DNA from 2 places in the Streptomyces sp. NPDC047079 genome. Region 1 is predicted to be linked to the other one. Evidence: predicted binding sites of a transcription regulator. Region 1 holds the regulator's gene; the other holds the start of a gene.
The links. Region 1 encodes HrcA, which represses chaperone genes, less so after heat shock. Its sites were predicted from a motif close to TTNGCACTCNGNNNNNCNGAGTGCNAA; they were not measured.

Region 1 (3,408 bases):
CCAGATGGTCCACCAGGACGCCGAGACGGGCGTCGGGGCCGGGGGAGAAGGCGGAGACGATCGACGGCAGGTCGTCGACGCCCTCCAGGTACTCCACGACCACGCCCTCGATGCGCAGGTCGTCGCCCCACACCTTCTCGACGAGTTCCGCGTCGTGGCGGCCCTCCACATAGATACGGCCGGCGCGGGCCACCCTCGCGCGCGCCCCCGGGACGGCCACCGAACCCGACGCCGTACGCGTGGGACGCACCGGCGCCCTCGACGGGCGCACCAGTGTCACCGCCCGGCCCTCCAGCAGGAAGCCCCGCGGCTCCAGCGGGAACACCCGGTGCTTGCCGAAGCGGTCCTCCAGGGTCACCGTGCCCGCCTCGCAGCGGATCACCGCGCCGCAGAAGCCGGTGCGCGGCTCCTCGACCACCAGACCGGGGTCCGCCGGGACCTCGGGAACGGGCTTCGGCTTCTTCCACGGCGGGGTCAGGTCCGGTGAGTACTGGCGCATTCGGATGACGATAGGAGAAGTCCGGCCGCAGGGGCCGCGGAAGACGTCACGACACGCCGAAACGGGCCGCGAGTGCGTCGCGCTGCGCCCGGACGAACGCCGCGTCCACCACGGCACCGTGTCCCGGCACGTACACCGCGTCCGGGCCGCCCAGTTCGAGCAGCCGGTCCAGGGCCGCCGGCCAGTGCGAGGGAATCGCGTCCGGGCCCGCCTGGGGCTCGCCGGACTCCTCCACCAGGTCCCCGCAGAACACCACCTCCCGCTCGCCGGGCACGAGGACCACCAGATCGTGGGCCGTGTGGGCCGGGCCCACGTTCGCCAGCAGCACCCGCACCCCGCCCAGGTCCAGCGTCCATTCGCCCGAGACCTGGTGGCGCGGGCGGACCAGCGCGTCCGCCGCCTCGGCCGCCTCGGCCGCGTCCAGGCCGTGCCGCACCGCGTCGGCGACCAGCGCGTCCCGCTCGTGGACGAACACCGTGTCGACACCCACCGCCCCGAACACCTCCGTGCCCGTGAACGCCCCCGCCCCGAGGACATGGTCGAAGTGGGGGTGCGTCAGCGCGAGATGTGTCACATGCCGGTCCCCGCCGAGCGGCGCGAGCAGACGCCGCGCCCCGGTGCGCAGCCTCGCGCCCTCCCCCAGGCTCGACCCCGCGTCGATCATGAGCGCCGCATGATCCCCGACCACCAGTCCGGCCGTGCAGTCCCAGCCCGGAAGCCGCGTGCGCCCCGCCCGGGCGCTGAGCGCCTCCCACCCGGACCCTTCCCACCACACCGTCATGGCACGACGCTATCCGCAGACACCCGGCCCTGGCAGGGACACCCTGGGACAGGTCGGTACACCTCGGCACGGCATGGAGCCCGCCCTTGCCGGGGGCGTACCCGACGGCCGTACACTTGCCCCGGGAATGCTGGCACTCACCTGCGCAGAGTGCCAGGGGAAGCGTCAAGGGGACAGACCGCTGGAGGTGTGCGCATGCTCAGTGAACGCAGGCTCGAAGTGCTGCGCGCCATCGTCCAGGACTACGTGGGCACCGAGGAGCCGGTGGGTTCCAAGGCGCTCACCGAACGGCACAGTCTCGGTGTCTCCCCGGCCACCGTCCGCAACGACATGGCCGTGCTGGAGGAGGAGGGCTACATCGCCCAGCCGCACACCAGCGCCGGACGCATCCCCACGGACAAGGGCTACCGCCTCTTCGTCGACAAGCTCGCGGCCGTCAAGCCGATGAGCCCGCCCGAGCGCCGCGCGATCCAGAACTTCCTGGAGGGCGCCGTCGACCTCGACGACGTCGTGGCGCGTACGGTACGGCTGCTCGCGCAGCTCACCCGGCAGGTCGCCGTGGTGCAGTACCCGTCGCTGACCCGTTCGACGGTGCGGCACGTGGAGCTGCTGTCCATGGCGCCCGCACGGCTGATGCTCGTACTGATCACCGACACCGGCCGGGTGGAGCAGCGCATGATCGACTGCCCCGCGCCGTTTGGAGAAACGTCTCTCGCGGATCTGCGGGCGCGGCTCAACAGCCGGGTCGCCGGCCGCCGTTTCGCGGACGTCCCGCAACTGGTGCAGGACCTGTCCGAGGCCTTCGACCCGGAGGACCGGGGCACGGTCACCACGGTGCTCTCCACTCTCCTGGAGACGCTCGTGGAGGAGACCGAGGAGCGGCTGATCATCGGCGGCACCGCCAACCTCACCCGCTTCGTGCATGACTTCCCTCTCACCATCCGCCCCGTCCTGGAGGCGCTGGAGGAGCAGGTCGTCCTTCTCAAGTTGCTGGGCGAGGCAAAGGATCCGGCCATGCGGGTGCGTATCGGCCATGAGAACGCACACGAGGGACTCAACTCCACGTCGGTGGTCTCCGTGGGCTACGGTTCGGGCGGCGAGGCAGTAGCGAAACTCGGCGTGGTCGGACCGACCCGCATGGATTACCCGGGAACGATGGGAGCGGTACGAGCGGTGGCACGGTACGTCGGACAGATCCTGGCGGAGTCGTAAGTGGCCACGGACTACTACGCCGTACTCGGCGTGCGCCGCGACGCGTCGCAGGAAGAGATCAAGAAGGCGTTCCGCCGGCTCGCCCGCGAGCTGCACCCGGACGTCAACCCCGATCCCAAGACGCAGGAGCGGTTCAAGGAGATCAACGCCGCGTACGAGGTGCTCTCGGACCCGCAGAAGAAGCAGGTCTACGACCTCGGCGGCGACCCCCTGTCCCAGGCGGGCGCCGCAGGCGCGGGCGGCTTCGGCGCGGGCGGCTTCGGGAACTTCTCGGACATCATGGACGCGTTCTTCGGTACGGCGTCGCAGCGCGGTCCGCGCTCGCGCACCCGCCGGGGCCAGGACGCGATGATCCGCCTCGATGTGGAGCTGGACGAGGCGGCCTTCGGTACCACGAAGGACATCCAGGTCGACACGGCCGTCGTCTGCAACACCTGCAACGGCGAGGGCGCCGCGCCCGGTACGTCCGCGCAGACCTGTGACATGTGCCGTGGTCGCGGTGAGGTCTCGCAGGTCACGCGGTCCTTCCTGGGCCAGGTCATGACCTCCCGGCCCTGCCCCCAGTGCCAGGGCTTCGGCACGATCGTCCCGACCCCCTGCCCGGAGTGCGCGGGCGACGGCCGGGTGCGCTCCCGCCGGACGCTCACCGTCAAGATCCCCGCGGGCGTGGACAACGGCACCCGGATCCAGCTCGCCGGCGAGGGCGAGGTCGGCCCGGGCGGCGGACCCGCCGGCGACCTGTACGTCGAGATCCACGAGCTGCCGCACTCGACCTTCCAGCGTCGCGGCGACGACCTGCACTGCACGGTCACCATCCCGATGACGGCGGCGGCCCTCGGTACCAAGGTGCCGCTGGAGACGCTCGACGGCATGGAGGAGGTCGACATCCGTCCCGGCACGCAGTCCGGGCAGTCGA
Region 2 (3,408 bases), on a different contig from region 1:
CGCATCCCCACCATCCTGCGCACCTACACCGGAGGCCGGGCCGAGGTCGCCGCCGAGGGCGCGACCCTCGCCGAGGTCATCGCCGACCTGGACAAGAACCACGCCGGCATCGCCGCCCGAGTCCTCGACGACCAGGGCAAGCTGCGTCGCTTCGTCAACGTGTACGTCGACGACGACGACGTCCGCTTCGAGCAGGGCCTCGACACGGTGACGCCGGACGGCGCGGGCGTCTCCATCATCCCGGCGGTCGCGGGCGGCTGACGGCCACTCACCCCCGTGTGACCGTTACCCACAGTAACGAGAACACTGAGAGTTCATCGAATTGCCCTCTCCGTGAGAGAAACGGAGGGGGCAATTCTGCATGGTTGAGCGAGGTACAGTTGGGGAAGCCGCTCCCGGTTTCCCGGTCGGACACCCCGGAGTCCCTGCCGCCTACCCGACAAGAAGTAGCCAAAGTAGGCAGGGTTTTTGCGCCATTCGTTCCATTTGCCGGGCCCGACTTGCCCTGAATTAGAGTGAATTCTCCGTACATTCCCGACCGGTCATGCCCGGATTTCTCGTCCGATTGACCTGTTGCAGACGGCAGTTGGGCAGATACATTCAGCCGCGGTCGACGCGTTCCGGCGCACGCCCCCAACCGTTGGGGGGTGAGGTCTGACCCGGATCCGCGAGGTGTGGATCTGTGCAAGGGCCAGTAATAGGGGAGTTAGGCATGGCTCAGGGCACCGTCAAGTGGTTCAACGCGGAGAAGGGGTACGGCTTCATCGCGGTCGACGGTGGTGCGGATGTATTCGTCCACTACAGCGCGATTCAGATGGACGGCTACCGCACCCTGGAAGAGGGCCAGCGGGTCGAGTTCGAGATCTCGCAGGGTCAGAAGGGGCCGCAGGCGGACATGGTCCGCCTGGCCGGCTGAGGTTGCGCGCCGACGACTGAACTGTTCGACGTGTCGAGGGGCTCGTATCCCGTTGGGGTACGAGCCCCTCGGTCTGTCCGCGGAGGGCGCACCTGGGGCGCGCCCCTGCCCCGCCCGTCACCCGACCGCCACTCCTGAGGCGGGCCCGCTCCGCGGGCGCACCTTGCGCCCGCCCGTCACCCGACCGCCACCCCTCAACGAGCCCGCTCCGCGGGCGCACCTTGCACTCTCGGGGGGCGAGTGCTAATCATTGGCGTTAGCACTCTGAAGGTGAGAGTGACAAAGAAGGACCGGGTCGGTGAGGCCACGGACCGGGTGGGGCAAGGAACCTCCGGCCGGGGCCGTCCGTCGCGGGCGCGGGCGCGGTCCGAAGTAATCACCCCCAGTCCTGGAGGGACCACTTCACATGGCCAAGATCATCGCGTTCGACGAGGAGGCGCGGCGCGGCCTCGAGCGCGGCATGAACCAGCTCGCGGACGCCGTCAAGGTGACCCTCGGCCCCAAGGGCCGCAACGTCGTCCTCGAGAAGAAGTGGGGCGCCCCCACGATCACCAACGACGGCGTCTCCATCGCCAAGGAGATCGAGCTCGAGGACCCGTACGAGAAGATCGGCGCCGAGCTGGTCAAGGAAGTCGCCAAGAAGACGGACGACGTCGCCGGTGACGGTACGACCACCGCTACCGTGCTCGCCCAGGCCCTGGTCAAGGAGGGCCTGCGCAACGTAGCCGCCGGTGCCAACCCGATGGCCCTCAAGCGTGGTATCGAGACGGCCGTCGAGGCCGTCTGCGCCGCCCTGCTGGAGCAGGCGAAGGACGTCGAGACCAAGGAGCAGATCGCCTCCACGGCCTCCATCTCCGCCGCCGACACCCAGATCGGCGAGCTGATCGCCGAGGCTATGGACAAGGTCGGCAAGGAAGGCGTCATCACCGTCGAGGAGTCGCAGACCTTCGGTCTCGAGCTGGAGCTCACCGAGGGCATGCGCTTCGACAAGGGCTACATCTCGGCGTACTTCGCCACCGACATGGAGCGTATGGAGGCCGTCCTCGACGACCCGTACATCCTGATCTACAACGGCAAGATCTCCTCGGTCAAGGACCTGCTCCCGCTCCTGGAGAAGGTCATGCAGTCGGGCAAGCCGCTGCTGATCATCGCCGAGGACGTCGAGGGCGAGGCCCTGTCGACCCTGGTCGTCAACAAGATCCGCGGCACCTTCAAGTCCGTCGCCGTCAAGGCCCCGGGCTTCGGTGACCGCCGCAAGGCCATGCTCGGCGACATCGCCATCCTCACGGGCGGCGAGGTCATCTCCGAGGAGGTCGGCCTCAAGCTGGAGAACGCGACCCTGGACCTCCTGGGCCGCGCCCGCAAGGTCGTCATCACCAAGGACGAGACCACCATCGTCGACGGCGCCGGCTCCCCGGAGCAGGTGCAGGGCCGCGTGAACCAGATCCGCGCCGAGATCGAGAACAGCGACTCCGACTACGACCGCGAGAAGCTGCAGGAGCGCCTGGCGAAGCTGGCCGGCGGCGTGGCCGTCATCAAGGCCGGTGCCGCCACCGAGGTCGAGCTCAAGGAGCGCAAGCACCGCATCGAGGACGCCGTCCGCAACGCGAAGGCGGCCGTCGAGGAGGGCATCGTCGCCGGTGGCGGCGTGGCCCTGCTCCAGGCCTCCCAGGTCTTCGAGAAGCTGGAGCTCGAGGGCGACGAGGCCACCGGTGCCGCCGCCGTCAAGCTGGCGCTCGAGGCCCCGCTGAAGCAGATCGCCGTCAACGCCGGCCTCGAGGGCGGCGTCGTGGTGGAGAAGGTGCGCAACCTGACCCCGGGCCACGGCCTGAACGCCGCGACCGGCGAGTACGTCGACCTGGTCAAGGAAGGCATCATCGACCCGGCGAAGGTGACCCGTTCCGCCCTGCAGAACGCCGCCTCCATCGCCGCGCTGTTCCTCACCACCGAGGCCGTCATCGCCGACAAGCCGGAGAAGGCCGCCGCGCCCGCCGGTGGCGGCATGCCGGGCGGTGACATGGACTTCTGATCCTTCCGAGGATCACCGGTCCGTCGCTGGACACAACCGAGGGCGGCACTCCCTGGAGACAGGGGGTGCCGCCCTCGGGCGTGTCCGGGATCACAGGGTGGAGCATCCGGGTGCAGGAATGCCGTGCCGGACGGTCCCGGTTGACCCCTGTGCATGCCGTCCATGCATGTGCACATACCAGCCGGTCCCTTCTGACATTGCCGAGGAGCTCCCCCACGTGACTGTCACCGTCTCCGCCTCCCGCGCGGCCCGGATCCTCTCCCGCCCCGCCACGATCAACGGCCTGACCGTCCCCAACCGAATCGTCATGGCGCCCATGACGCGCCAGTTCTCACCGGGAGGCACCCCGGGCGAGGACGTGGTGGCGTACTACGCGCGGCGCGCGGCCGCCGGTGTCGGGCTGATCGTCACCGAGGGCACCTATGTGGGCCACCCGTCGGCCGGCCAGAGTGACCGCATCCCG

Region 2: a site for HrcA is predicted at 1,173-1,199, ahead of groL (chaperonin GroEL). Genes of this name have one in related genera too.

Annotation. Positions count from the first base shown of each region.
Region 1 covers NZ_JBEYUZ010000001.1:499,357-502,764, forward strand. Annotated here, with positions in the region: gene ABZ823_RS02175 (DUF3097 domain-containing protein) at 1-499, opposite strand, end outside; gene ABZ823_RS02180 (MBL fold metallo-hydrolase) at 546-1,280, opposite strand; gene hrcA (heat-inducible transcriptional repressor HrcA) at 1,476-2,492, shown strand; gene dnaJ (molecular chaperone DnaJ) at 2,493-3,408, shown strand, end outside.
Region 2 covers NZ_JBEYUZ010000012.1:61,455-64,862, forward strand. Annotated here, with positions in the region: gene ABZ823_RS17795 (MoaD/ThiS family protein) at 1-261, shown strand, start outside; gene ABZ823_RS17800 (cold-shock protein) at 713-916, shown strand; gene groL (chaperonin GroEL) at 1,323-2,945, shown strand; gene ABZ823_RS17810 (NADH:flavin oxidoreductase) at 3,163-3,408, shown strand, end outside.